Regions from separate parts of the Trichocoleus sp. ST-U1 genome, predicted to be linked through region 1. Evidence: predicted binding sites of a transcription regulator. Region 1 holds the regulator's gene; each other region holds the start of a gene.
The links. Region 1 encodes NtcA, which controls nitrogen genes in cyanobacteria. Its sites were predicted from a motif close to TTTGTANNNNNNNNTACAAA; they were not measured.

Region 1 (10,072 bases):
TTAGCAGCTTGGATTACGGGTCGCCAAGGGGCTGAAGAAGGGCCACCTGTGGAGAAATGGATCTCCAGCGTGGTGTTCTGGCTGATTATGCTCTTTGCCATCGTTGCTAGTTTACAGACGTTAAAACTAACAGCGGTTGCTGGCCCTCTTAACACTCTGTTAGAGCAAGTTACTCAGTTCATCCCCAAACTGGTCAGTGCAGCGATTCTGTTAGGAATTGCCTGGGTACTGGCAACCTTGACAAAGCTAGTGGTAACGCGGGGACTGCGGGCGCTGCGGTTAGACGAACGTTTGGGCGAACAAACGGGAGGTACGGCACCGGGGGATACGACGCCAGGGGGTACGACGCCAAGGACAAACCAGTATTCTCTGAGCGATACCTTAGGCAACGCTCTGTACTGGTTCATCTTTTTGCTATTTTTACCGCTGATCTTAGATGCCCTACAGCTACAGCAGGCACTGGGTCCGGTTAATAACCTGCTAAATCAAATTTTGGCAGCAGTACCGAATATTTTGACGGCTATCGTCATCGGTGCAGCAGGTTGGTTGCTGGCGCAGGTGGTGCGGCGGATTGTTACGAATCTGCTGACAGCAACCGGAACGGATCGGTTGGGTGCGAGATTTGGAATTTCACGGGCAACCGGCGGACAAACGCTTTCTTGGCTGATCGGGACAATTGTTTTTGTTCTGATTTTAATCCCCACCGCGATCGCTGCTCTCAATGCTTTGGGAATTGCGGCAATTTCGGTTCCAGCGATCGCCATGTTGACCCAGATTCTCAACGCGATTCCGCTAATCTTTACAGCGGCGTTGATTCTCGGCATCGCTTATGTAGTTGGACACTTTGTTTCAGAGTTAGTCACCAACATCCTCACCAGCATCGGATTCAACAATATTTTCTACTGGCTGGGACTCCAATCTAAGCCTTACACCCGCGCCACGCCAATTCTACCTCCGGCTCCAGAGGCACAGATACCGCCTACCGGACAAGAAACTATCCTTCAGGAACCGACGCCTCCCACCCGCACCCCGTCAGAACTCGCCGGGATTGTGGTATTGGTTGGCATTATGCTGTTTGCGACAGTAGCAGCAACCAATATTCTGCAAATTCCGGCGCTGACTCTGTTGGTCAGCGGCATTGTGGTGATATTAGGTCGCATTCTCGCCGGTTTGGTGGTGTTTGCGATTGGTCTGTATCTCGCGAACCTCGCCTTTAACTTGATTACCAGTTCCGGTACTCGCCAAGCGCGGATACTCGGACAAACTGCTCGGATTGCGATTATCGCCCTGGTTTCAGCAATGGCGCTGCAACAGATGGGAATTGCTAGCGATATCGTTAACTTAGCTTTTGGATTGCTATTGGGAGCGATCGCTGTCGCGATCGCCTTGGCTTTCGGGTTGGGTAGCCGCGATGTTGCAGCTGGGCAAGTCCGCGAATGGCTGGCATCCTTTAAAGAAGATAAAACGCCTCGCTAATCACAAATTTTCTTGGTCAGTTAAACGTAGGGTGGGCATCCGTGTCCACCCTTTTCAAATGTTCCTCACGCACCATCATTCCTTAGTACCTGCTTGCTTGAGCAACTCAAGTATTTTGGTGTGTCCTTTATACTTGGCAATATCTAAGGGTGAGTTTCCATTCTTGTCTTGTTCTGTTACATTAGCCCCTTGGTTAATTAAGCTTTTAACCTCATCAATATTGTTTCTAGCTATAGCCAATAAGAGTTTGTCATTTTCATTCTGACTTTGTCCTAAAGACTCTTCCCAGTCTGCCCAAGACTGTTCTAGTTCATGCTTTTCCTCTAGTTCTAATTCTTTTTCAATATCTTTAAGGGTAATAATAAGGCGATTCAGTATAGCTTTTTGCTCTCGATTTAGGAAAATCTCATTGATTTTTTCAATTCGGCTGCAAAATAAGTCTGAAAAACCTCTCTCTTGCAAAACACTTCTGGCTAGCCTGGGGAGAAAGTAACACAAAGCTTCATCCGAAATGAGCGAGTAATCACAGATCATCATTGAGCATTGCTCGTCGCTCATTTCATCTTTTAAAACTTCACCAAAATCTCGCTGAATCGCTAAATATTCACCCTCAATAACTCCCTTTTTTGGAAGAATAGGGATGATCAAAGGCTTTTTGAAGGCTGAGAAAGCTTGGTTAATATCATCTAATAAAGACTTATCTTCCATTCTTTTTGCTATAGAGGTTGGAAAAAAGAGAGTTTACAATTTATTTATAATATCTATATTTTGATTTGCTTTTTAGTACCTTTTCTGGAACTCGCGCAGAGGACATTGTCCTCCGCGCTCCAACTACAACGTCTAGTCAGACAAATACAATTACTATATTATGACTTTAACATGCACAAAACAAGCATTTTATTATAAGTATATTCGAGCTAAATAAAATACATCGATCAGTTGCACTGATCGATGTATTTATAAATCGAATTAGATGAATTTCAAGTAATAAAAAACAAGCGATCGCTTGTTTTTAAAAAGAGCGATCGCTTGTTTTAATTCACTAACTTTGCACTCAACTCATTCTTAATCCGATTCAAAATTGAGGCTTCATCCAGTGAAGTCAGAATGCGACTTACCACGGCTTTTGGGCCATCGGGACCCCAGGAAGCGCCGTTCGCCAAGTAAGTCTTAGTGACTTGTCCAATCCCGTAAGAAGAAACCCCTGAAACACCTGCCTGAGTCACGGCAACTGATAGATAGGGACCTAAAGACACCCCACCCGTTGCGGGTGCGGAGAGTCCTAAGAGACTTTTCAGGGAACTCAGTCCCAAAGTTGCCAAAAGTTCGCTAGCACTAATTCCGCCCATACTGATGGCAATTTTTTGTAGCAGTCCCACCGCTCCCGGCTGGGTCATGGGGATGCCGTAGAGTTTAGATAAGGTGAGAATCATTGCCACGTCGATGACGGCACCGCTGAGGAGATCGACAACCGTGACCGGGTTGAGGGCGATCGCAACTGCCTTCGTCATCACCCCTTTCCAGATGATCTGATTCGCACTTTCATCGCGAATCTGCATCTTCCTAGCAATCATCTGTTCGTTCACATCATCGGCATACAGCATGGTGTTGAGCGCTACCAAAGCCTTGCCTTCTCGGTGCAAAATTTCCAGAATTTTCAGCTTCAAATCCAGAACTTGGGGCGTTCCCGGTCGTCGCTGCACTGCCCTCGTTCCGTCAGGACGGCGAACCGCCTGCGCCACCAGGGGAGAGGCGGCGACCATCACAATTTCATCTGGTGAGAGCAATTCCCGCACCCGTTCATCCCGGATTTTGCGGTAAATCGCCATCCGGTCGGCATCCGGATACTGGTCAATTTTGTTAAATACCAGCAACATCGGTTTACCGACTTCCCGCAATTGCGATAGCGCCTCGTATTCCACCTTGTTCATGTCGCCCGAAATGACAAACAGCAGCAAGTCTGCTTGTCTGGCAACTTGTCTGGCTAAGGTTTCGCGGGTTTCTCCGTCTACTTCGTCAATTCCAGGGGTGTCAATTAGCTCGATTTGGGAATTGCCCGCACTCGGCAGCGTGACTCGTAGGATATCGCTGACGCTTCCCGCCTCATTCTCCTGAGTCAGTTGCCAGCTGGCACCTTGATGGGTGCGGGTGACGCCATGAAGTGGTCCCGTTTCAAACACGTTCTGACCTAATAAGGCGTTTAGTACTGAAGATTTACCCCGTCCCACCATCCCAAAGGCGGCAATCTGGACGACTGAGCGATCTAGCTTCTCCAGCATCGTTGCCAAATCATTAATCTCGGATTCCAGTCCCGTCCGCTCTTGAGGAGTGAGATCCAGGTTATCTACCAAGTCTCGCAGAGCATTTTGCGCCTTTTTGTAATTCAGTTCTGCTTGGATGTCATCAAAGCTCAAAATGGCGTTATCTAGTTCCCGATCCAAATCTGTCGCGTCCGGGGTTTGTGAAGGGAACTGGCTGGCATTTGGGGTTCGGTCAGACGATAAACGACTCAAAATTGCACCTTTTTTGCTCAGATGTTACTCTTCTTTCATCCTAGTCAATACCGATCTAGTCTGGCACTTTCCATATCCAGAGGGATATTTTTACTCGGTTCGTGCCAGCTCAGTATCAGCTGTGAGAATGATGTTATCTCGAAGGCGATCGCAATAAGTTTAGTATTGTTGCTGAATGAAGGTATTTGATCGGCACAGCGATTGTGAGTTCTAAGCGTTTACCTCAAACTACTGCCCACGTCCGAATTACCCATCTTTCCTGGCAACGGGGCTTTCTAGCAGGGGAAGTCACGGCGGCAGAATATGAATGGCAGTTCCAGTGGTGTTTCCGACAGGGTCAATTGTCGGTGACACCTTCTTTGGGACGCGCTTTAATTCAGGAACCTCTGGGTCGATTTTTAGAACAGAAAGATTACCAGCTAGAGCCTGGAGGGGACTATGCGTTTACGATCCGGGCGGAACTTTAAAAGTTTTGAGTTTTGAGTTCAGTTTAAATTAAGAAAGTTAAGAATGACAGAGTTTCCTAGTTCCTCGTCTCTCGTTGCTTCATGTATCTTTCGATGAGGAGGATGGCAACAATGTCATCGATTGGTCGGGGTAGACTCCGCATCCCTTGGGGAATCAGGCGTCCTAAACCTTGGGGAGGGTACATTTGCCAATAGCGATCGCGTGCTTCCAATGTACTGTAGCGCTCATCTACCAGGACAATTGGCACCGACGTTGGAAATTGCTGAAGTTTCTTTTTCCAACTTTTGGAAGTGGTTTGATCGCCCATCACTAGAGTATCAATCGGAAATTTTTCACACAACTCAAGGAGCGTTGCGATCGCTGCTTCTGCTGGTACAACCTGGTGGTAATGCAGAGAATTGTCTTTCCCCACTACGGCTAAACCACACTTATCGCGCCCTGGATCGAACCCTAAAATCATCTGAATTGGCTAATCGCTAATTTACAAATGGTTAATTGCCATTAGTCATCATCTCATCACTAATGACTAATAAATTACATCCTGACCACAACTTCTCCGTCTTCAACCGCCTCCAAATTTAATTTCATGGGTCCGGCAATATAGGCGTCCTCAGCCACGACCGCTTTCAGAGAAATCGGCTTATTGTGCTTTTTCAACTGCTCGATAAACCGAATCAAGCTAACAATTCGATTATCGCCAACCTGAACTGTATCGCCCAAAATCCCCGCGCGAGTAGCTCGGAACTGGGATGCTCCAAGCAGCAGGTCAATCCGCTGCCGAATTTGTTGGTCGGTCATGTTTGAAGGATCGGCAGATGTCGTTGCTACGACTTCACCAGTGCGGAATACAACTTGATTGGGTGCGGCGTCTGCAAAGACTTGTACCTGCTTTTCTCCCTGGACATAGTTACCAGCCGAAAAAACTCGGACTACATAGTTTCGACCATCCTGAATCTGGTTGATCAGTTGCTCGACCTGTGCCTCTGTAATTTGCACGACCCGTTCGTTCGCCACCTTGTTGAGACCGGGTTGGGTCGCTTTAATCGCTGTCCGATTCGCTTCCCGTAACAGCTGCTCAATGACCTGTCGGGCTGCGGCTGGCTCGACAATACGAAAAACGCCCGCCGCCAGAACCTGACCGCGCAGCAGTGCCAGACTACCCTGACGCAAAGTTTGATAAGACTGGTAATACTGTTCTAAGGTTGCCACTTCCTGCTCTAGGGAAGCTTGTTGTTTTTCGAGTTCTTTAAGGCGATTTTCTCGCTGGGCAATCACCTCATCTCGTTGAGAAATTTTGTTGTCAAGTAGAGATAAGGCTTTGTCTCGCTGGGCAATTTGCTCGTCGCGATCGCTCAGGCTCTTCCGAAAGGCAGCAAGTTTCTCATCAAGTTCGACAAGGGCTTGATCCCGCTTGAGAATTTGCTCATCGCGTTGGCTAATTGCTCGGTCTTGCTGGGCAATTTTTTGGTCGCGCTGAGTCACTTTCGCTTTGAATTCAGTAATTTCAGCTCTGACTTGATTTCGCTGCTGGAGGAGTTCTTGGCGTTCTGCTTGAAGTTGTTGGATTTCGGAACGTAGCGTCTTGGCTTGCCCTGAGACAGATGTAAGCTGTTTTTGGGTTTGCTGAAAGCTGCTGGCAACCCGGGTCAGTTCGCTTTGAGTCTGATTTAGTTGCGCCTCCGTCTGGCCTTGTTTAGCCAGCGCAGCTGCCAAAGATCGATTAATCGCATCTAAGCGCTGCTGAGCGACAGATTGCTGGGTGCGAGCTTGAGCGAGTTCCTTCTCTACTTGCTCTTTTTGGGCGGCGGTTTTAGCAAGTTCGCTTTCGGTTTTCCGTTTCTGCTCGTTCGCTTTAGCAATATCCTTACTTGCTGTCTTGAGTTTTTTCTGCACTTCTTGGAGTCTAAAAACTCCAATCCGCAATTGTTCGCTGGTCGCGAAGATGATTGTTAGTGTTGAGGCAGAAATCGTTAGCCCTGTCAGAATCGTTACCAAAACAGCTGTTTTGCGGGGACGCAGATTGAACAACGACAGGCGTGCTTTTCCCACGCGCGTGCCAATGCGATCGCCTACCGTTGCGATGACGCTTCCCAACACTAAAATAGACAAAATCAGGAAGAGCGCACTGTCGGTCATTGTCTGCTACAGTCATTCCAGTTACAGCCTATCGCATCGCAGGCTAGAGAAAGGGTTAACAGGAATTAAAGATCGAAGGTGAAATCGGAAAGGTTAAAGGTTGGAAGGTTGAAAACTATCCGCTTAAAACCTGACACCTTTTAACTCAACTCCCGACTAAATGTTAAAACTGGATAACCTGCTCGCGCTACCATGCCGTTTTAACCAACAACCTAACCTACAACCTGACGAGAGCCTCTAGCTGTTTTCAAGTAAACTGCTGACTCAGTGTAACTGGGTTGTGTACCGTAATTTTTTTCTTGTGGATAGAAATCATTTTTTCCTCCCGCAAATCTCCCAGTAAGCGGGTGACAGTTACCCTGGTGGAGCCGATTGCTTCTGCGATCGCTTGATGAGAAAGCTTCAGATCGATCGTAATTCCATTGGCGGTAGGAACGCCAAAATCACGGCACAGAATCAATAGAAAACTCACCAAGCGCGATCCCATATCTCGGTGAGCTAATGTCTCAATCATCATTTCTGTTTGCAAAATGCGCGAAGAAAGCCCTCGCAGCATCAACATCGATAGCTCCGGATTATCCTTGAGCGATTGCTCTACCTGATCGATCGGTGCCGAAAGCAGCTCCACTGGCGTAAATGCTACAGCGTGATAAAACCGATCCGAACGATGCCCTGTAATTAAGGACAGTACTCCAAAAACGCTGTTTTCTCGCAGCAGCGCCACGGTAATTTCTTCCCCAGCTTCATACACGCGAGACAGCTTTACTGCACCTTTGAGCAAAAAGTATACCCGTTCAGCCGGGTCTCCTGGGAAAAAGATCGTCTTGCCCCGCTCAAAAGTTTCCACCACGGGTGGAAACGCCCCACCTCCCAGTTGACGGAACACAGCTGCTAGCGGTCTATCTTGCGTCACTGCCACTTCCTTTTTCCTAAATGCTGCCCTACAGACTTCTGCAACTTTCTGTCGGAGGAACTTTAACCATAGCAAAACAACTATGAGAGTTTTCTGACATTAGACACAGATAAACTGACTTCCAAGCGGTTTTTGTGCTATTTGATACAAAATTTTAAAGTAGTTTCCCCGGCTACCTTCTTTAGTTCTCTCCCTGCTCAAGGCAAGTAAGATTATGACGGAAAATGTTGATATCTTGACAGTATCTGCGCTATCGGGTGGGATGCATGGTGAGTAAGGAGGCACGCTCCTTACCCGTACTAGACAGCCTTGCTCCGGGCGATCGCGATCTTGAATACTCCCCTAAATCGGATATCCTCTAATATTGCCTTCAAAATCGACATTTATGCTAGATTTAACCGGAAAAAACGCCCTTGTCACCGGCATTGCCAACAATCGATCGATCGCCTGGGGGATTGCTCAGCAACTGCACCAAGCGGGTGCGAATCTAGGAGTGACTTACCTGCCAGACGACCGAGGCCGCTTTGAAAAAAAAGTGGCAGAGTTGGTAGAACCCCTCAACCCCAGCTTATTTTTACCCTGCGATGTCCAGAATGAGACCCAAATTCAGTCTACATTTGACGCCATCCGCGATAAGTGGGGCAAGCTAGACATCCTGATCCATTGTCTTGCTTTTGCGAACAAGGAAGATTTATCAGGTGATTTTAGCAACACTACCCGCGCTGGCTTCACCCAAGCTCTAGAAATTAGTACCTATTCTCTGGTGCAACTTGCTGGGTCAGCAAAACCACTGATGACAGAAGGTGGCAGCATTGTCACGCTGACTTATCTAGGCGGCGTTAAGGTGATCCCCAACTACAACGTCATGGGAATTGCCAAGTCTGGATTGGAAATGAGTGTCCGTTACCTGGCATCTGAATTAGGTCCACAGAATATTCGCGTGAATGCAATTTCGGCAGGTCCCATCCGCACTTTGGCATCGTCGGCGGTAGGTGGCATCCTGGATATGATCCATCACGTTGAGGAAGTAGCACCCCTGCGACGCACTGTAACTCAGAAAGAAGTGGGAAATGCGGCTGCTTTCTTGTGTAGCGATTTGGCAAGTGGCATTACAGGTCAGGTGCTGTATGTCGATGCGGGATACGAGATTATGGGGATGTAAAAAGAATCAAACATTAAAAATTAAAAATTAAAAAGCAAAGATTCTGCTAATTTTTAATTTTTAATTTTGCATTTTTAAGGCTTTCGCGTCTCCCAGATGCTCAGTAACGTAGGATAATAAACTTAACTTTATTTTCTTGAGTGAGCATCTGCGATGCAGGCACGCGATCGCCAATTTACACCTTCTCCAAGCATTGAACAGCTTTTGTCTCCTCGCATGGCAAGGGTTCCCCGCAAGACGGGCGAAACGGATGTCATCGTCACCGTCAAATTAGACGGGAATGGCACTTGCAATGCCAAAACCGGCATTCCGTTTTTAGACCATATGCTGCATCAAATCGCCTCTCACAGCCTGATTGATTTGGATGTAGCCGCGACGGGAGACTTGGAAATTGATGACCACCATACCAATGAAGATGTGGGAATTACCCTAGGAATGGCGTTGCATCAAGCACTGGGCGATCGCAAAGGAATTGTCCGATTTGGGAATTTCCTCGCCCCTCTCGATGAAGCGTTGGTTCAGGTAGCGTTAGATTTTTCCGGACGTCCTCATCTGAGTTATGGCTTAGAGATTCCCACTCAGCGAGTCGGGACTTATGACACCCAGCTGGTGCGGGAATTTTTTGTGGCGTTGGTCAATCACAGCCAGATGACGCTGCACATTCGCCAACTAGATGGAATTAATTCGCACCACATTATTGAAGCGACGTTCAAAGCGTTTGCGCGATCGCTCCGCATGGCAATCGAAGTTGATCCCCGTCGTGGCGGTACGATCCCCAGTTCTAAAGGCGTGTTATAGGTTTCCTTGCAAATACACTCCGATAAAGGCAACGAGAGCCGGGGAAATCCTCACCAGGCTCTCGCTTCATTCTGCTGAAGTTTCCGCGACCACTGACTCTCAATTCTTCTATGTCTTCAGAAATGAGAACTTATGGAAGAGGTTTGCGGATATAGCCATATTTATTGCCAATCTTAACTTTTGCTAGCCCTTGCGAAAAAGATTGAGCGCTATCAAATTGGGGTTTAATTACGAATTTGCCACTCTTATTGATATAGCCCCATTTGTCGCCGTTCTTTACCGCTGCTAGGTCTTCTGAAAAGTTATAAATATTATCAAATTGTGGGGGAATGACAACATTGCTTGCCTTGTCAATATAGCCTACCTTAGTGTCTATCGTTATGCCCGCCAGCCTTTGAGAAAAGTCCCCAGCCCAATCAAATTGGAGTGGAATAACAAGATATCCCATTTTGTCAATATAGCCCCACTTATTATTACTGGATATCACTGCTAGTCCTTCCGAAAAAAACTTAGCTTCCTCAAATTCCAACGGAACAATAACGTCTCCCCGATTATCGATATAGCCCCATTTGTTGTCTTTTTTGACTGGCGCGAGTCCTAGGGCTG
Region 2 (10,072 bases), on a different contig from region 1:
GATTTTCATCAAGGGCATTCGGATCGTTGTCTGCACCCGTAGCGTAAACAGCCGTGCGTCCCTGCCAGGTAACTCGGTAGCCTATTGTCCGCAGGGAATTGTTGGTTAAACAGGTTTCAATCGTGATATCGTCTACCGCGAGCGTCTCGCCGGGAGTTAGATCGTAGAACTGTAGTTCTGATTGCATCACCTGTATAGGGACTGGAAAATTCGGAGGCGTCATCTGGTCGCTGAGACTTTGTTGAATCGATGCTCCATCAGATCCTGCTGCCCCATAAATATGAAAACAATTGCCCTTAATAAAGGCAGGAACGAAAAAAGGAACGCCTTGAATGCGATCGCTTTGCGAGTCGGTAAAGAATACGTAAGCTTCCACCGGCATTTGACGCAGTAATTGATTACCCAGTAACCGCAAGCCGGTGCCGCCATCAAAAATTAATCGTTTGGAGCCTACCCGCATTTCCACACAGGGAGTATTGCCGCCGTAGCGAAGCGTCTCCTTGCCAGCGGCGGCAATTTTGCCCCGCACACCCCAAAACTGCACCACAAACTCTGCGTCAGCTTGGGTTGACTGACTTGCTGTGGGATTGGAGATTTGAGGATTTGGTGCCGCTGGTTCTTTTGAAGACATATATTCGCTCAAGAAGTTAGCTGCACGCTTAGCAGATCGTCGTAGCGGCGGACTTCTATTAACCGATTTTGCCCGTCTACGAGGACAACTTTAGGTTGATAAGTTTTCAGTTCTTCTGGGCTAAATTGCCCGTAGGTCATGATGATTAAGCGATCGCCCTTCATTCCCAAACGAGCCGCCGCACCATTGAGTTCGACTGCCCCTGAATTTGCCGGTGCCGCGATTGCATAAGTAATCAAGCGCTCTCCATTCGAGACATTAACGACTTGTACCTGTTCATAAGGTAGTATACCTGCGGCATCCAACAGGGTTCTATCAATACTGATACTCCCTACATAGTCAAGATTTGCCCTAGTAAGCGTGCAACTATGAATTTTTGATAGAAGAAGCGATCGCTGCATACAAGAAAGGTAATTAACACCATTGAGAAAGTGCAAGGCGCTGATTGCTTCTCCTGCTATGCCTGCACTTTCCTCATGTTGTATCTATCAGCACTAGGGTTCGGCGCATGAAAAGTTTTCTCAGCTAAAGCTGATTCTAACGTTCTCAAACCACTTCATCCCTCAATTTTTTCCTAGTTCGCTCACCTAGCGCTCGTAGACCTACCCTTTGCTGCCAGCTTTAATACATTGTTCCACCAGCGGCATCACTTTATCGACATCTTGCCAACCCAGAATTTCTGTGACCTTTTTCTCTAAGTTCTTGTAGGTCTTGAAAAATTCTGCGATTTCGTCTAGTCGGTGTGGCGCAAGGTCTTTGAGAGATTTGACTTGGGCATAGCGCGGATCTTTGTCGGGAACGCATAGAATTTTTTCGTCCCGATCTCCCCCGTCAATCATCTCTAACATTCCGATAGGTCGCGCTTGAATAACACACCCTGGAAATGTTGGCTCTTCCATTAACACCATGCCATCCAGGGGATCGCCATCATCTGCTAGGGTGTTGGGTACGAAGCCGTAGTCATAGGGGTACTGCACCGAAGAATAAAGCACCCGGTCTAGGGCAAAGGCTTGTAAGTCCTTATCGTACTCGTACTTATTTTTGCTACCAGCGGTAATTTCAACCAGGACGTTAATGAGACCTGGTTTGGGTTGAGCAGGAATGCGTGTTAAATCCAAAACGTTTCTCCAGTTTCTCCAAGCAACACAAAGTATTGGGGGTGCCCTGATGTCAGTTTGAAGGCTGTAGAGGCTTAACGTAGTTACTTTACAGCCGCTACGAATCGCACCCGTTTTTGAAGGAGGAATCGAAATATTCCTCCTTCATCCTTCATCCTTTCAGATAGCCCTTGTGAGCATTCTACGGGAAGAAGGTCAACACAGAATCTTCTGTTTACCCAGATTCCAGGATTACACGATATCCATTTGTTGTATCTTGAAGGTCAGTCTTCGGGTATCGGGATTGAATAGCTGGTTTGCTGCTGCAAGCTTTGAGCGCCGCTTGGAGAGTAGTGAGCGATCGCAAACACAGGTAAGGTCAAAGTCAACAAAGCAATTGCAGTTCCTAGTAACTCTGCCCACCTTTGCGGAGGAGGTTGGTCAGAAGAGTTAGAGGACTGGCTACTTAATTCCATAAAAAGATAATTGCAAACTCAACACGATCAAATGAAACAGTGAAAAGAGGGGAAATTTTGAACCTCCTCTGTTCTTAATTCTAGCGAGTTCTTCTAAGCTGTCTGTCGTCTATTAAACAATCTCAACCTATAGATAGGTGCTATCAAACACGCTGATGGATGTCAACCGTCTTTGGGAATAGAAGATTAAAGCTTGAAAGGAGGAGAAATTTTAGGTTAGTTTAAACATTTAACTTGCAAGTTGTTAACTTGCAAGAATCGGGGCTGAATTCTAGTGCCCGACGAAGCTATGATGCATAAAAGAAGCTCACACCGGAAGACGGAGTGGTAGCCATGTACCTTCCCAGTGCCCTTGCCGACGAACTCAAGCTCTACCTAGAGCAACTGGCTGATAAGGGAGAGACACAAGCGCAAACCCTGTTGACTCAAATCGAACAAGTTGCAACTCCTAGCTCAACGCTGACAACGCTAACGGATATGGAGCAAGAAATGTCTTCCGTACCTCCAGAAGGGATGGGTTTGAGGTGTTGAACACTGATGCCAACAGCAAGACATTCCAATAGCAAGACGAAGCTTTGTTCCTTTTCCGTCAGTAGTAGGTGGTAACGATTTTTTCCCTATCCGCTACTCACTCCCCCATTATCGATTCTGATGTCTCAGCCTCCTCCCAAACCTCCTATAAGATCGACGGACGCCAAGTCAGCTAGAATTAAGCGCCTGCGATCGCTTACTTATATTCTGGATAATGCGATCGCGATTCCGGGAACTTCCTACCGCGTGGGCATCGATCCTCTACTTGGACTGCTCCCTGGAGGCGGGGATATACTAGGAAGTGCCTTGTCAGGCTATATCGTGCTGGAGGCAGCGCTGCTGGGTCTACCACGAGAAGCTTTGGTGCGGATGGTGCTAAATATTATTTTTGAGACTTTAGTTGGCACTGTGCCGGTGTTGGGGGATTTCTTTGACGCTACCTGGAAAGCGAATGCTAAAAACATGATGCTTCTAGAAGCTCATCTAGCTTCTCCTCGGCAGAGTCAAAAGGCAGATTGGTGGTTTATCATTCTGCTGTTGGGTGGGTTGATGCTCTTTGTGATTTGCATTGCTGCTTTCAGTCTTTTTATCCTGAATCTGCTGTGGCAAACGATAACTAAATAAAAATTAAAAATTAAAAACTTTAATTCGTTTCTCCTTTCCAATCTGATATTTTTAATTCCTTGCAAGCAAAGTTTATTGGCTAACCCTTGAATTCGATTCTCAAGGGAATTGTACAACAGATGAGTAAGAAAGACTGGTGGGAAGCCACATTTCCAAACGGGCGTCAAACGATAACCATTTCTGATGCTAACGGGAATCCTGTAAAAATTGCTTATGGCGAAAAAGGTACAGGTAAACCGCTATTTTTAGTGCATGGAATGGCGAGCTGGAGCTACAATTGGCGTTACGCGATTGAGCCATTGTCACAACATTTTCGCGTTATCTGTTTCGATGCGAAAGGACACGGTTTTTCCGAGATGCCATCACACCCGGAAATACTCGGTCATCAATCGCTCGAACTAGAGCAGATCGTGCGAGCGTTATGCGATGAACCGGCTGTTGTGGTAGCCCTATCTTTGGGGGCATTAGTGACCCTCGCCACCGCCCAAGCGCATCCAGATTTGTTCGATAGATTAGTTGTAATTAATGTACCGATTTTCCTCAAACGATTGCCGTTTTGGGGGATGCAGTTATTAGCAGATTTGCCGTTAGATTTAGTTAAGATAGCGGATCACTTGCGCGTGACTCAACTATTTGCACCGCTACTGTGGCAAATTGTAGCCTTCGGGCGTCGGGAAGTTGTAGTGGATTGGACACGAATTACACCCGAAGAAGTTTACTGGATTACTTATCCGTATGTCGAATTTCCGAATGCTTTGACAAAAACTGCCGAGGATTTACAACACGCAGCGCAAGAAATTCAGCGTTTGGTAAAGAATGAACCGAATTTAATTCGTAACGTCCAAGATAACCTGAGTGCGATCGCCTGTCCGACTCTAATTCTTTGGGGCGATCAAGATCAATGGTTCCCAGTTGCTGATGGCAAAAAACTTCATGCCTGTATGCCCAGCTCTAAGTTTAAGATTATCCCCAACTGCGGTCATGATGCGGCGGGAAGTCACGCAGATGCGATCGCGTCCGAGATTCTTGAGTTTATGCGCGATACAGATTTTCTAAATTCAGAATCTTTGTATCGTTTTTAGCAGTAAAGTTACCCTAAGTGTTGTCCATTTAATTCCAAACTCCACTAGGTGCAGGGAGATCCCGCACCTACTAGCTTATATAAACAAAGTCCGCGCCGTCGCCAAAGGCAAGCGATGAGAGAGATGTGTAACCGCATTGTTAGGTAGCGATCGCATTCCCGTCAGTTATGATAGTTTCTTCTCTGCTTGGAACCTCAGCCAGTTCTTAAATACGACCGATTTAAAATTCAACTGGTCAGCCAAAAGGATGAGCAAAATTAATCCACCAGTAGTAGGCTGATTAGTACTACTTCGTTTATATTTTTAAATACACTTCGCACTCTAGTTTCAGAGGTAACTTCAGAAGTGATAAATATGTCCTTGTCTTTCATCATGCCGCTAGCGATTACCCTGCTAGCTGTCTATATACTTCAAAATTCTGCTGACGAAATTTCCTATCTCGCCGCCGCAATTTCTCTTGTAGGTTTATTTGTAAGTTTGGTTGTAGCGCCTTGGCAAATTCAGGTATTGCTGCTATTGGTTGTACTGCTAAGCGCGAGACGACTTTTGCAGCAATGTCAGCCTGTAGTCGATGCTCAATTTGAGGCTCAATCCGAACCTAAGATTGAGCCTCAATCTGAGTTTCAGGAAGACGACAAGACTCAACTCAGCTATCGCGGGATTAACTACGAATCCACCCCCGCAGCAGTTGAAGTAGCAGAAGTTGAAGTTACAGGAAAATACCGGGGTCAGGTTTGTAAAGTCCGTAAAACAGAAAATATGCCGGTGTCTCAACCGACATCGGGATTAAAATATCGAGGTGCTACCGTTATTCCTCAAGCTTCCCCTACACCTCTGGTTGAAGAATCAAAACAAACGCCAGAATCTTAGCCACAGATTGCAATGCCAACCATTGAGCGAATTTTGCTGCAAGCAACCTGCACTTAAAATATGCTGTTGCTCGGGTTGGATTAGGGCGATTGTTTAAACAGAAACTCTCCTCGCTGCAATTCGCAGACGACCTCTACAGATTTCTGGAGTACGCACAATTAATTTTCCAATGTTGGTGCTAGTTGACATATTTACCTCTATAAGATTTGACTTAGTATTTTAACGTTGCAAAGAGCGCGCTTTTGTGCTAGAAAGTCTGCGGCTACGGGTTGTGTCATAATAAGGCGATCGACCCCCATAGAGCGCTACTAATGGTGCAATCACCCGAATCTCCCAGCGAACTGGCTGCTGCCCTTCAGAACCCAGTCGATCTAAATTTCGATCTGCCCGATCCAGAGGATGAGCAGATTCCAGAGTTTGAGTTTCAGAAGCTGGTAGACAATGCTTGGCTGGTGTGCGATCGCTTCGACTTGCAGACAGAAATCTGGCGGGGGCGGATTTTGCGAATTGTGCGCGATCGAGAGAAACAAGGCGGTGACGGACGCGGTACCGGATTTCTCAATTGGCTGAAAGAACGGGAAATCAGTAAAAGTCAGGCGTATTCCTTAATTCAACTGGCAAATAGTGCTGATACCCTCTTAGAAGAGGGACATCTTGACCCGGATGCGATTCGTAGCTTCAGCAAACGCGCCTTCATCGAAACCTCTAAGGCATCCCCAGAAATCCAACAACTGGTGACAGATGCGGCGAATAAAGGCGATCGCATTACCAGGCGCGAAGTGCGGCAACTCTCCGACGAATGGACAGCCATGAATTCAGAATTGCTACCAGATGAAGTCAAGGAAAAGGCCGCTGCGGGTTCTCTTCCCCCCCGATTTCTGTCTCCTCTGGTGCGGGAAATGGAGAAATTACCAGAATCTCACATCAGCGCCCTGAAAGAGGAAGTCGCCGGGAACCCGGATGTCGATACGGTTAAACAGGTGACATCAGATGCCCGGAATTTATCTAAATACTTAGACGCCGCCGCCCAAGTCCAGGCAATTGAGCGCACCTCTATTGACGTGGAAATGGCATTAGAGGAAGCTTTGCGTCTGGGTTGTCTAAATACCGCCGCCGATATGGTGAAGCAGGCGGCGCAACTGGAACAGACGATTGCCAAATTTTACATGACCTGGAAGCGGCTGGGCAGTCTGACCGATAGGCTGTATGTAGACACTGGCGCAAGTAGCCCTCATTTGCGATCGCTCCTTTCTTGCCTGGAACGCCTTGCGGGTGAAGTTGTGGAGGTAAGTTTGGATGATGAAGGCGATCGCACGATTCGCCTCAAAGTCATCGCAGATAACGCCTAAAACGCTTTCTTCAGAGGCGATTAATCGCGGTTCTCCAGATATCTCCCAAGATAGGTCAATTCGATCTCTTCTTAGGGCGGATCAATTTTTTAACCTTCCTCCAAATTGTGCCCGGATTCAAGTAAGCCCGATATTTGGTTGCGGCTTCTTTTCCGACTAGCACCAAACCTACCCAAAAGGCAATTTCTCCCACAACCGCAAGAATCGGAACCAATATGGCTTTTTGGGCGATCGCTAGCGGTAGCAAGGGCACCACTAAGAGGATTGCCACCCAAGGCAGGAAAGAGAAAACAATTAAAAATATACCGAGTTTCTGCATACTCCTGATTGTGACAAACTGTAACAAGATTGACAGGATATATGCACACTATCTTGTAGGGATATAGAAGACATCCCCTGCAAGCGTCAGATTAATTCTTAATCCCCGTCGCCGCGATCCCCCGAATGAACTGACGCTGCCCGACGAGAAACAGTAACACGACAGGTACGGTAGCGATCGCAACAGCCGCCATCAGCAAAGGCCAATTATTCGTAAATTGCTCCTGAAACTCTGCCAACGCTAGCTGCACTGTCCTCAATTCTGGTCGCGTTGTAAAGATCAACGGTTTAAATAAATCGTTCCATTCCCCAATAAAGGTGAATAGAAACAGCGTTACTAATGCCGGACGCGACAACGGTAGCATCACCCGCCACAGAATTTGCAGGCGGTTTGCCCCATCCAACGCCGCTGCTTCCTCCAACTCCACTGGAATCGTTTGAAAATACTGCCGCAACAGAAAAATCCCAAATCCATTCGCCGCCGTAGGTAAAATCAGCGCCCAGTAAGTGTTGATCAAGTGTCCCCACTTTAAAACCAAAAAAATTGGAATTACCAACAGTTGAAAGGGAATTACCAGCGTAGCCAAGACAATCAGCAGAATTGCCTGACGCCCCTCAAACTTCAGCCGCGCCAACGCATAACCGGCGAGTGCAGCGGTAATCGTCTGAAACCCCGTTACAGCTAGCGCCACTAGGGTTGAATTGGCAAACGCTAATAAAAAGTTACCGCGCCTCCAAGCTTCGCGGTAGTTGGCAAAGCTGAGGTTAGATGGAAAGAAGCTTCCTCCAGGTGTCGCACCCACTTTGTCAAAAGAGGTGACGAAGACAATCCCCAGCGGTAATAGCACGACACAAGCGCCTAGCAACAGCAATAGCGGGTTCGCCAGATGGGAAAGCTGAGTGACTGACAATCGACCCTGTGGATTTTTCTTAGGCATGAATACTTACTTAAATTGACTGATCCCGTTTGGCTCCAGGATAGGTACAGTACAATTATTAGATTAAGTTACGTTACTATTCCACAGAAATTTAGGTCGGTCTAGGATCGACCTATTCGTGAGGAGCAGACAGGAGATTTATGCCGTCGCTTGAAACCAGCCTAGAAATTGACTTCCACAGTGAAACCTACAAGGACGCTTACAGCCGCATCAATGCGATTGTGATTGAAGGCGAACAAGAGGCTCATGAGAATTACATCAAGTTAGCAGAATTGCTGCCAGAAGATAAGGAGCAGTTGATCCGTTTATCCAAAATGGAGAGTCGTCACAAGAAAGGATTTGAAGCCTGCGGGCGGAATCTCGAAGTGACGCCAGATTTAGAATTTGCTCGCAAGTTCTTCTCCGGACTGCACCAAAATTTCCAAGATGCGGCAGCAGAAGGCGGGATTGTGACCTGTTTGCTGATTCAAGCATTAATTATCGAATGCTTTGCGATCGCTGCTTACAACATCTATATCCCCGTTGCTGATGACTTCGCCCGTAAAATTACTGAGGGTGTTGTTAAAGATGAATACAGCCATCTCAACTACGGCGAAGTTTGGCTGAAAAACCATTTCGAGGAATCCAAAGCAGAATTTGAAGCAGCTAATCGTCAGAACCTTCCCATCGTCTGGCGGATGCTCAACGAAGTCGAAAAGGATGCCAGTATTCTGGGAATGGACAAAGAATCTTTAGTTGAAGACTTCATGATTCAATACGGCGAAGCGCTGAGCAATATTGGCTTTACTACCCGCGATATCATGCGGATGTCAGCCTACGGGCTTGCCGCTGCATAGTTGCCTAGTATAACTTGTGGGGGATGTCAAGTCAGGTAGTGCAGAGTAAGAGTGGGGAATTGCCTGAAACCAAGTCATCTATTTGAGGACGGAGTCAATGAAGGCGCTTTTACTCTCCCCCACTTTTCCCCAGTCTTTCTGGTCATATGACCGTTTTATGGAAATCGCTGGACTCAAAGCAGTGATCCCTCCTTTGGGAATTATTACAGTTGCAGCACTGTTGCCAAAAGATTGGGAAATTAAGTTTTATGACCGCAATGTGAAGACTGAGACGGAGGCCGATTGGGAGTGGTGCGACATCGTTGTTCTATCGGCAATGCTGGCACAACGAGAAGATTTTCACTTCCTGATCAAAAAGGCTGTCGAGTTAGGAAAAAAAGTGGCAGTTGGAGGGCCTTATCCAACGTCCGTTCCTGAAGACGCTCTCGCCTCTGGAGCACATTATCTAATTTTGGATGAAGGGGAATTAACAGTACCGGACTTTCTGCAAGCGATCGCTCAGGGTCAAGAAAAAGGTGTTTTTCGCTCCATCGAAAAGCCGGATGTTACCCTAAGTCCCCTTCCTCGCTTTGATTTACTGAAGCGAGATGCCTACTTGATGATGGCAATTCAGTTTTCTCGCGGTTGCCCGTTTAACTGCGAATTCTGCGACATTATCAGCCTCTACGGTCGCAAACCGCGTACCAAAGAACCGGCTCAAGTGTTGGCAGAGTTGCAAAGCCTCTATGACTTAGGCTGGCGGGGTTCCCTATTCATCGTCGATGACAATTTTATTGGCAATCAGCGCAACGTCAAGCGCTTGCTAAGAGAATTGATTCCTTGGATGCAGGAACACAACTATCCCTTCACCTTCATGACCGAAGCCTCTGTTAATTTAGCAGAGGATGATGAACTACTACAGTTGATGAAAAAAGCCGGTTTTTACGCCGTCTTTCTCGGTATTGAAACCCCAGATCAAGACAGCCTGCAAGTCACTCGAAAGCTTCAAAATACCCGCAACCCGCTTTTAGAAGCGTGTCGCAAGATCAACGAAGCCGGAATGCTAATTTATGCAGGATTTATTCTCGGCTTCGATGGAGAACGCGCGGGTGCTGGCGATCGCATTCAAGCCTTTGTCGAAGAAACCAGTATTCCTCAACCCATGCTCGGCATTTTGCAGGCCTTGCCGAATACGGCTTTGTGGACTCGGCTCCAAAAAGAGCAGCGTTTATTAGAAGGAGTTGGCATCACCGAAGTTGGCGATCAGAATTCCTTGATGAATTTTACGCCCAGCCGACCTCTAGCAGACATTGCCAGAGAGTATGTAGAAGGCTTCTGGAC
Region 3 (10,072 bases), on a different contig from region 1:
CAACGATTCATGCTCTGCGACTGAATCGTTCGGATGAACAAGTTTCACCAACTCGACTTTATTAAACTGGTGCAGTCGAATTAGCCCCCGCGTGTCTCGTCCGTAGCTACCCGCTTCCCGGCGAAAACAGGGAGTATAAGCACAGTGATAGATAGGCAGCTGCGACGCCTCCAAGATTTCATCTCGATAGAGATTTGTCACCGGCACTTCAGCAGTGGGAGCTAGCCACAAGTCATCTTGAGCGCATTTGAAGCTTTCGTCAGCAAACTTGGGCAGCTGACTTGTGGCGGTAAGAGATTCGCTGTTGATCAGAAAGGGGGGAATAACTTCTACATATCCAGCCGCGATTTGCCGGTCGAGCATGAAGCTAATTAAAGCTCTTTCCAAGGCAGCACCGGCACCAATTAGCGTGACAAAACGACTTTGTGCAACTTTAGCGGAGCGCTCAAAGTTGAGAATTCCTAGTTGTTCGCCGATTTCCCAGTGAGGGAGAATTTCGGAGTTTTGAGGCAAGTATTCATCGCCCCAGCGGCGGACTTCTACATTCTCTTCTTCACTTTTACCAATGGGTGTGGACTCACTGGGTAAGTTAGGAAACGATAACAAGAGGGCTTCTAACTCGGCTTTTAAAATTCTTTCCTCGGGTTCTAGTTCGGCAATCCAGGTTTTGATTTGGTTGCCTTCTTCCCGCAAGGCTTGGATTTCTGAGCCGTTGGGGTCGCTCCCCGATTTAATTTTTTGACCGACTAATTTGCCGATTTCGTTCCCACGAGCTTGGAGTACACTTCGCTTTGCTTCCAGTACCCGTTGCTGCAAAGCTCGCTGCAAAATCGGCTGTATGTCATATTGCCCGATCCCGCGACGATTCAGGCGCTCTTGTACACCTTGTGGATTTTCCCGTATCTGCTTGAGGTCTAGCACAGATTTTTTCCAGCTTTTTTTGCCAATTAATCAGAATACACTGCGATCGCGCGATCGCGATGATACAGCCGAGAGTCTGTATGCGCTCTCAGCCTTCTTTACTTGCTGATGCCGCAATTCGACCCTTTGCCTCCATTACTGTCGGTTGATGCGACTATACAACCACAAGGAAACAACAATCCCGGCAAAATGAGCGGTAATTGTATGTGTATTCGCCAGCACCACAAAAATATCTAAAGGTTGAATCAACCGATTAATAAATTGGGGATCGTAGATGGCTACCCCACCTTGAGCCTGAGCCAGCGACTTTGCCAGCAGAGTGCCGGTAATCGCTTCTGCGCCCAGAACTGCTAATAATAATCCCCCTAAACTAACGAGTAATCCAAACCTTAAAACTTTAATCGTATCTGCCTTTTTCGGGCGGAGGTTGGGATTAGGATCTTTTAGCTGTATGCCCAAACGGGTGTAACGCCAAGCTTGATAAACACTGAAATACAGCACTAAAAGACCGCAAACTGCAAAAAAGATACTGCCACCCGTCCCTGGGCTAGCAGCGGCAGCGCCACTGGCACGCGGCTGGGCGGCGGGGATGGCAAACAAGAAAATTATGCTCGAAACAACGGCTAGGACTAACTGAACCCAGAAGCCAGCCCAGCCAGCGATCCGAAAAGAGCCAGCGATTCGCTGTAGAGCTGAAGGAACGGGAGATGAATCGAACTGTTCTCGCATAAATTGATTTTAAATCGGTTTAATTCCGGATTTATCTATAAACAGAGCGTTTTGTTGAACAAGTAATGCAATCCCAAATTTATACGGTAATCTTCCTAACCACCAGTTTGAGGCAATGGGGCAGCAAAATTCAAAGATGTTTAACCTCTGGAGAACTTTTAACCCAATGGAGCCGTCTTTCTTTCGAGAGCAGGCTTCTAATTTACTTGGCTTTGATGACGGCCTGCCATTTCCAGAGCAGCCCTCTCGAAGTGGAAGCAGCATGATGAAATTCCTGCAACCAAATCTCAGGAAGCATTTACTCTCCGTCGCTTATGCAGTTGCTTTGGTAGGTAGTTTGGCAGCCTATCAAAGGACGGTGATACCGAAACCGCTTTCGGTAGCGCAAAAACATTGGGCAGCGATCGCTACGGAAAACCCGGAGCGAACAGTCACGCAATACAGTGACAATGCCATTTTAATGCGCTCCTATGGTGTTCTGGACGAAGTCTATCAGGGGAAATCCATCTACCCAGCCTGGGAAGAATTCTTCTCAAAGTACAAAATCCAAGATTTCCAGGTTGTTAAACAACAGCAACGCGATCGCGCTGTCGAAGCAGTCATCACGATCTATGCCAAGTCTAAGCACGGAACCCCTGTTGTTTTGTCGCTTTCCTACCAGGTGCAATTTGATAAGGATGGCAAAATCATCCGTGAAGTCTGGCAGGCCAACCCAGAATTGAGTGTCTAAAATTGATGGTATCGTTCTGTCATTTTGCCAGCTGACATCACGCGCTGCTTTTGATCGTTCGCGGTCTTAATACACCAGTGATAGCAGCCTTGTTTGGGGTGTGTTTTCTGATTGATAAAGGCATCGTTAGATTGGGGAAACCGATCCTAATCCAATTTATTTGGCTGGGAGTTCAGTGAATTATGCAGATGAAATTTGAGGATATTTATCAGTTTTTTCAAGACCCTCCTCCCACTTATCTCAACAAGGAACTAGCGGTGTGTTATGTCCTTTCAGTTTTGATGAGCGGAGAATCCTATGGAACAGAACTCATCGGGCGACTAGAGAGTGAATATCCTACCTATCGGCTTTCTGATACCGTCTTATACAGCGCCTTAAAATTTCTGGAAGACCAAGCCGCTATCACAGGGTATTGGAAAAAAGTGGAAGGCAGAGGAAGACCTCGTCGAATGTATCAAATTCGCCCAGAGTGTCTGGAACAGGCTCATGACCTAGCTCGCCTTTGGGATGAATACACAATGAGAGAATCTCAAGCCATCTGAGCCAATCCCAAAGAAGCTCTCTTGCGATAGGCTATAGGTTATAGGCGATCTTGTATCTCTTGGACAAGAGCCTATTTTCCATTGTCCTATCTAAAAATTCGTGAATACGACAATTCTCTTTTCAACATTTCTGCTAACACTGTTGTTAGCAGTCGGTCTATTTTTCTTTATTCGAGCCTCCGCTAAGGATCGAACGCAACAAGTGAAACTGATTGCGGAGCAACCAGAAGAATCAATTTTAATTCAATTGCAACAATATTTCGATCGGCGTGCTTACCGGATTGCGGCGGTGGATGCAAAGCAAAATCAAGTTACATTCCAAGGCTTTGTCCGCCCCAGCTGGTTTTTGGCAATTTTTCTGAGCTTATTAGCTTTTTGTGGCTTTCTTTGTTTGGCGTTAGTTTTAGCAATTTTATTTCCCCCATTCGCTAAAATCTTTCTAGGTTTGGTTCTCCTTTCACCAGCCGCTGGCGTTTTTTACTGGAAAAAAGCTGGACGCAGCGAACAAGTTTCCCTGAAGGTGGAAACATTTGCAGGTGTCGAAAAAGAGACCAGAAGTTTAATAACTGTCATCGCCCATCGTGATGAATTGGCTCAATTGCAACAGGAACTCCAATTAAAGCCTTGCGAATGACAACTCTCTCGCTGAAAACCTTAAAAAATTCCAAAACCTGGTCAGTTTGTGAATCCAAAAGAATTTTAATTATGAGGAAAAATTCAAAATTCCCCCTATAAAACAATAGGGGCGGTTCGCGAACCGCCCCTATAACCGAGTTTTCACGTTTAATGCCTAAAACTTCAGCTGCTACGAACAGCGGCGAGGGTAGGCTTTTCCACAGGATTGTCGATTATCCTAAGGCTAGGAAACAGAAAATGATTTTCTTCAACATATTGGGCACCAAATAGCCCCTTTTCCGCCCAAAAGTACCGATCTGTGGTGTGTTCGTTCCGCTTCACGAGCAGCAAAGCAGGCGGAAGGATTCCTTCGGTTTGAATAAACTTTCGCGCGGCGGTGACTGGTTTATCTTCGCCACTTTCAATACTATACTGAGGGACATGCTCTAAAATTCTACGTCCTTCCTGGCGACGGCGACTTTTCCGCTTGCGTCTTCTAGCCAACCTCCTTACCTCCCCTTTAATTCTGACAGTTGTAATGATAGATACAAAAACCGTCGCAAGTATATCGGTTTGAGTTCAAAATATCAACCGCTTTTTACCGATTGATACAAACATTACAGCCCTCAGAAATTAAAATCGACAGCAGCAGAACGGGCAATAGACGCTATATATGCAAGCTTGTCTAAACTTGAGCCTAGATATAGCGTATAAAGGGCTATATTTATTCGACCTTGACAAAATTTAGCCAGTTTGGAAGCAGTTTTGTAACCAAACTATCATGAAAGCTCGCTAAAATTTTTGTAATAAAAAGAAACAAAAATGAGGTCTTTGCACGACCTTTGCCGCTTCAGCGCAATTGCGTGTCAGGATCGACGGAAGAAAACCCGATCCGATAAATGCAATTTTCCTCGCTGTCAAGTACCCAAGTATAAGCGAATGTGTCTATGTCTACCAGTTCAGAATTTATAACTTTGTGCCAATCACAAGTAGCACTATTAACTCAAGGACTGGAAGCTGCCTTGAGTGTTGTGTATTTAACGGAAGAACTGGTAGAGGGCGTCCCAACTAAGCTAAGGCCGGTTGTTGCTTACCCACAGACAGCGGTGGAATGGGAAACGGATGAGATTTCGGCTTTGGGATTTTCCGATCGACCGTTGGCATCCATTCCTCGGTTATTGTCAGCGGCATCTCCGGTTTCTCAGGAGTCCGATGCGGTTTCTGAGACGGGTTCAACGGAATCGGCGGCTGAAGTCGGGAAAGAAGAAACGATTGATGAATTGCAGGCAAAGGCGGGGACATCGCCCCTCCAGCGATCGCTCTTCGCCGATGCTGACCTGAGTAGCTCCTCGCGCCAAATTGTGGTGCCTTTGTTGCATGAAGGTGTGGTGATGGGGTTGCTGGTGACAGCTCGTGAAGATAGACCTTGGAACCAGCGAGAACGAACCGCGATTGAACGGATTGCCGATACACTGGCGAGCGCTTGTATTCTGGATCGGCGTTCCCAATGGTTTGAGCAGCAACTGAGTCAGCAACGTCATCTTCAGGCTCAACAGCGCGATCTCATGGACGATCTGATACATCAGTTTCGCAATCCCATGACCGCCTTACGGACGTTTGGCAAGTTGCTCCTCAGACGATTGGTACCCGGAGATGCGAACCGCGAAGTTGCCAACAGCATCGTGCGTGAAAGCGATCGCTTGCAAGAGTTGCTTCTACAGTTCGATCGGGCAGTGGATATGGACGAAGGAGAGTTAGTGCCTTTGTACGGGCAAATCGCGGATCGTTCTTACGATGCAGTTCCCGTGCCGATTGCCCCGTCTTGTCCGCTTCCCCCAAAAGATGAGGATTTAGGAAATCTCTACTCTCCCTTAGGATTGGAGCCTCAGACAATTCCGACGAGAGCGCTGGCGTTGGAATCCTGCTCGGTGGCGAAAGTTTTGGAACCGCTAGTGGTGACATCCAGCGCGATCGCCCAAGAAAAAAATCTGGATTTATTGGCAGAAATTCCTCCGAATTTGCCGCCAGTACAAGCCAATGCCAAAGTGCTGCGCGAAGTGTTAAGCAATCTGATTGACAATGCTTTGAAGTATACCCCGGCGGGTGGGCAAGTTTACATTCAGGCAGGAAATCGACGACATACTTCTCAAGGAGATTTTCAGGCGATCGCAATTAGCGATACTGGCCCTGGCATTCCCGTGCAAGATAAAGAACATTTGTTTGAGCGACATTACCGAGGCGTTCAGGCAGAAACTGAGATTCCGGGGAGTGGATTGGGTTTAGCGATCGCGAGAGATTTAGTAGAACAAATGCAGGGCGAAATTGAAGTCATTAGCCCCGCCGAACGCAACTGGCTCGATCGCAGTATTCCCCACACTCAAGGACCCGGAACGACCTTTATTGTCTGGTTACTAACTGAAGCCTTAAAGGGCGAAGATGAAGTTTGATAAGTTGCTCTTACATTTATTTGTATTTGAGCTGGTAATGGGTAATCCGATTACTTATCTAGGGCGATCGGTCTGCATGGTATAGCACTCATCAATGATTCGTGAAAACGAGATGCCCGACTTCCTGGAGAAGTTGGGCATCTGAACTGCTGGCATCTCACAACTTAAATAGGATTGTGATAAGACGCCATTTAGAATTAAAAACCCGATTTCTTCTAGAAACCGGGTTTAGAAAATACTTATTTCTTTGTGCCTATCTGCTTAAAGAATGAAGCAATCAGCAGTCAACTAGAATTGCACGCTTCATTCTGCAAATATTACTGCTCTAGCACTAACTCGTCATTTAACCGCAGATTCAGATCCGTATCCGGATCAATCGCAATCAGATCCACTCTATCCCGACCGAGGAACAGTCCGATGAGTCCACCAATTCCCAGACCGCCCAAGACTTCTTCGGTAGCGATCGCTTTGTCACCCGTCACAGCAGAAACCGCAGCAGCAGCAGCAGCACCTAATGCGGCATTCTTGAGGATACCACCAACGCTAGTACCTTTAGTAACGGATTCGGTTTTGGTAATGGTTTGAGAAGTAGCATCGATAGCCACCCGTTGACCGTTCGTGAAAACCAGTTCCTTCGCTACAAACTGAGAGCCTCCCTGAGCCGGTTGCAGTTCACCGACCACTTGGCTGCCAGAGGGGATTAGCACCGTTCCATCAGATGTGGTGATATTTGCTGCTACCGTTAGCGTCAGCGGTGCTCTTTCGTCCTTTGTAACCAGAATTTTTTCTTTCTCGTACCTAACTGGAATAGTGGTTCCAGCCGGAATCGCGACTGTCGTGTCCTCTGGCGGTGTGTCGTTGAGAGAGACAATATAGGGCGAGTTAATTGCCGCTACTTGTCCAGAACTCACCAATGCCTGATAGATGAAAGCTGCTACCTCCGCTCTGGTGGCATTCCGAGTTGGATTCAGCGTCTGGAGAGTCGGATAGTTCACCACAATGCTCTTTTCTGTTGCCGCAGCAATGCTACTGCGAGCATAGGTAGAGATGGAAGAAGCATCGTTATACACTTGCAAATCAGCCGATACGGGATTGCTGGCAGTGTAATTCAAGCCATTCGCCAAGGAAACTAGAACTTGTTCGCGGGGAATATTTTGTGTAGGTCTAAAGACGTTACCGGGATAACCCGACAAAAATCCCATTTCGTAAGCTTCACGAATAGCCGAGTATGCCCAGTAGGTCGATGAAAGATCCACAAAATTAACAGCATTGCGGATTTTATTCTTGTTGAAGGCCTTACGAACCATCGCCGCGAATTGGGCACGAGTCACCGGATCGTTGGGTCGAAACGTACCATCAGGGAACCCGGCAATTACATCACGTTGTGCCAGTTCTTGAATAAAACTAGCAGCCCAGTAGCTTGAGGATACATCACTAAAATTGATAGCTTGAGCAACAGCTGGTGCCGGTGACATAATTGTTTCTACTAGGGGAGCCATCGAACCTGCCGACATTCCCAGCATTAGTAGTAAAGCTGTTCCAGATTTCAAGCGCTTTAAGTTAGACATTGAGAACTTCTCCACTTTTCGCATTCCTTTGATTATTTAGACCTAAGATTACCTGATAGGTTCCTAGAAATTTCAATCTCAACAAATTTATTTACTGCCGTGACAGATTATAGAGATATAGACAGTTTCAGCGGAAAGTTCTGGACTGCCTAAGAAGGAAAGACGCATATTTTGCAAAAATAGTTGCTTGTTGTAGAAAAAATTGGCTTCCGGAGCCTCTAGAAGCCGATCACAATATAGATTGGGAATGCAAAAAAAAGGCACGCTATGTGTAGCGTGCCCTAACTTGTGGAATGATGATGTCAAAATTCGGGTCTTTATCTATTAGTCTTAAAGCTAGTTCTGATGGTCAACCCACCGACGGTAGAGTTTTTGAATCGCTTTGAGGACAGGACTAGGGGCTGACTTCTGAGAGGCACTGTTGGGATCTAGAAGCTGTAATCGAGTCAGGAGTTTAGCTTCCTCAATCGCTACCTCGCCATCGCTATAAATTAAAGCGCTGAGGGCTTCGATGAGGCGCTGGTAATCGTCGGTGCTGGGGCGATCGCCTAAATAATCTTGCACCCAATTGTAGACCTCGCTTGGGCTTACAGCTACGAGTTCATACAACAAAGGCTGAATCTCTGGATCGTCAGCAATGCCCTTTTCCTTCGCCACTCGCTGAAGATATTGCCGTTCCTCTGACTGAATTTTGCCATCAATCCAAGCTGCGCCGATGAGAATTTTAACAAGCTGTTTAACACTAGAATTGGCTACCATTGGCTTTTTCCTTATTTCCCCTAACAGATTAATCCATCAGCAGATTTCTGCAACCACAACTACCATAGAGGTTTAGCTATTTTTCTTCTGTAGCCGCACCATAAAGAATCCATCCATTTGATGCCGGTGGGGCCAGACTTCGATCCATCCAGCAGGGGTAGTATAAGCTGCCGCTGGTGAATTGGGGTTGGGGGGCAAAATCTGCCACTGGGGGTAACGCTCTAAAAAAGCGCGAACAACACCTTCATTCTCCAATGGATGCAAGGTACAAGTTGCATAAACCAGAATGCCATTCGGTTTAACCCAGGTAGCCACTCGATCTAATAGTTCGCCTTGCAGAATTGAAAGTTCCTGAACTGTCTGTAGAGTTTGCCGCCAACGGGCGTCAGCATGACGATGTAGCGTCCCCAGTCCAGAGCAGGGGGCATCGAGTAATACCCTATCAGCTTGATTAATAAACTGGGGTAGGTTGCGGCTGTCCCCCTCCTGAATTTGAATCGAGTGCAAACTTAACCGTTTGGCATTTTCTTGCAGTTTCCGGAGACGGGAAGCAGTCTTGTCACACGCCCAAACAGTTCCCCGATCTTCCATCAATTCTGCGATGTGCGTTGTCTTTCCCCCTGGTGCTGCACAGGCATCAATGACTACTTCGCCCGGTTGGGGATCTAGCAGATAACTGACTAGCTGGGCACTACTATCTTGTACCGTCCACCAACCTTCGCTAAAACCAGGTAAATTTTGAATTGCACCTGTGCCACCAGTTAGCCTCAAAGCTTGCGGTAGATGGGGCACGCGACTCACTGAGATATCCGCAGCTTGCAGTGCTGCCTCAACTTTCTCTATCTCAGCGCGAAGGAGATTGACCCGCAAGTCAATTGCTGGGGTTTGGTTCATCCATTCACACAGCTGTTCCGTTTCTTCTAAACCCAGACGTTCTAGCCATACTTCAATAATCCAGTCGGGATAGCTGTGTAAGATGCCTAATCGTTCAACTGGGTTTTTTGGCAGATGTAGCGGGTCAGATTCTAAGTTCTGAACTTCCCCTCCCCGGTTCCCCTGCTTTTTGCCTTCCGCTAGACGAATATACTGTCGCAATAGACCATTGACAAAGCCGGAAAGCCCAGAAAATCCGTTTTCTTTGGCTAATTGCACGGTAGTATTCACAGCTGCCGACACAGGAATTCGGTCTTGATAACGAAGTTGATATAAGCCTAGATGCAGAATTGCTCGGAGGTCTAGGGGTTGTTGGTGGGCTTTCTTTTTACCTAGATGGTCGATGAGTGCATCGAGCGATCGCTGTCTTCTCACACTCCCATAAACTAACTCTGTCACTAACCGCCGATCGGTAGCACTTAAGTCTGCTTGGCGCAGCAGTCGGTCGAGTGCTACGTCAGCAAAAGCGCCTTTACGGTGGACATCTCGAAGTGCCAGAAATGCTATTTGACGAGGATTTTGCATACTAAATAGTATGCGTTAGCAGATACATTTGGAAGCATTGCTGTCTCACTTTGACTCAGCCGGTTTCTCTTTATGTTTTCATTAAAACAACGATTTACACGTTCCCTTCAACTGTCTGTGTCACTCTCTTGATTGTCCCAGCGACCGCCACAAGGCTTCAGGAGACGCAGAAAACTCCTGTTAGCCTTTCAAACCCCATTTTTTCTCAGACAGAACGTCTCTGCTTTTTCTGGAAACAACTCACAAGGGCTTGTTTCCACTTAATGTCACTCCAAGTATTGACACACCACCTCACCAGTTTTC

Region 2: the regulator NtcA is predicted to act here: its motif matches at 4,736-4,755, upstream of NDA06_RS19800 (DUF4278 domain-containing protein).
Region 3: the regulator NtcA is predicted to act here: its motif matches at 4,070-4,089, upstream of NDA06_RS03610 (DUF3155 domain-containing protein).

Annotation. Positions count from the first base shown of each region.
Region 1 covers NZ_JAMPJZ010000051.1:314-10,385, reverse strand. The annotation lists gene NDA06_RS17525 (mechanosensitive ion channel) at 1-1,476, shown strand, start outside; gene NDA06_RS17520 (ankyrin repeat domain-containing protein) at 1,552-2,184, opposite strand; gene NDA06_RS17515 (GTP-binding protein) at 2,511-3,917, opposite strand; gene NDA06_RS17510 (DUF3146 family protein) at 4,193-4,456, shown strand; gene NDA06_RS17505 (pre-16S rRNA-processing nuclease YqgF) at 4,513-4,917, opposite strand; gene NDA06_RS17500 (DUF3084 domain-containing protein) at 4,992-6,593, opposite strand; gene ntcA (global nitrogen regulator NtcA) at 6,841-7,512, opposite strand; gene fabI (enoyl-ACP reductase FabI) at 7,892-8,668, shown strand; gene hisB (imidazoleglycerol-phosphate dehydratase HisB) at 8,822-9,466, shown strand; gene NDA06_RS17480 (WG repeat-containing protein) at 9,597-10,072, opposite strand, start outside.
Region 2 covers NZ_JAMPJZ010000065.1:7,948-18,019, forward strand. The annotation lists gene NDA06_RS19765 (MBL fold metallo-hydrolase) at 1-631, opposite strand, end outside; gene panD (aspartate 1-decarboxylase) at 640-1,032, opposite strand; gene NDA06_RS19775 (inorganic diphosphatase) at 1,234-1,749, opposite strand; gene NDA06_RS19780 (hypothetical protein) at 2,013-2,204, opposite strand; gene NDA06_RS19785 (hypothetical protein) at 2,538-2,735, shown strand; gene NDA06_RS19790 (DUF4112 domain-containing protein) at 2,856-3,359, shown strand; gene NDA06_RS19795 (alpha/beta hydrolase) at 3,479-4,441, shown strand; gene NDA06_RS19800 (DUF4278 domain-containing protein) at 4,796-5,311, shown strand; gene NDA06_RS19805 (hypothetical protein) at 5,623-6,660, shown strand; gene NDA06_RS19810 (transporter suffix domain-containing protein) at 6,716-6,979, opposite strand; gene NDA06_RS19815 (carbohydrate ABC transporter permease) at 7,071-7,916, opposite strand; gene NDA06_RS19820 (aldehyde oxygenase (deformylating)) at 8,057-8,752, shown strand; gene NDA06_RS19825 (B12-binding domain-containing radical SAM protein) at 8,850-10,072, shown strand, end outside.
Region 3 covers NZ_JAMPJZ010000005.1:60,666-70,737, reverse strand. The annotation lists gene serS (serine--tRNA ligase) at 1-921, opposite strand, end outside; gene NDA06_RS03630 (DUF3611 family protein) at 1,057-1,650, opposite strand; gene NDA06_RS03625 (hypothetical protein) at 1,787-2,380, shown strand; gene NDA06_RS03620 (PadR family transcriptional regulator) at 2,569-2,922, shown strand; gene NDA06_RS03615 (cofactor assembly of complex C subunit B) at 3,023-3,556, shown strand; gene NDA06_RS03610 (DUF3155 domain-containing protein) at 3,721-4,041, opposite strand; gene NDA06_RS03605 (GAF domain-containing sensor histidine kinase) at 4,485-5,984, shown strand; gene NDA06_RS03600 (S-layer homology domain-containing protein) at 6,302-7,552, opposite strand; gene NDA06_RS03595 (TerB family tellurite resistance protein) at 7,889-8,311, opposite strand; gene NDA06_RS03590 (16S rRNA (cytosine(967)-C(5))-methyltransferase) at 8,384-9,769, opposite strand.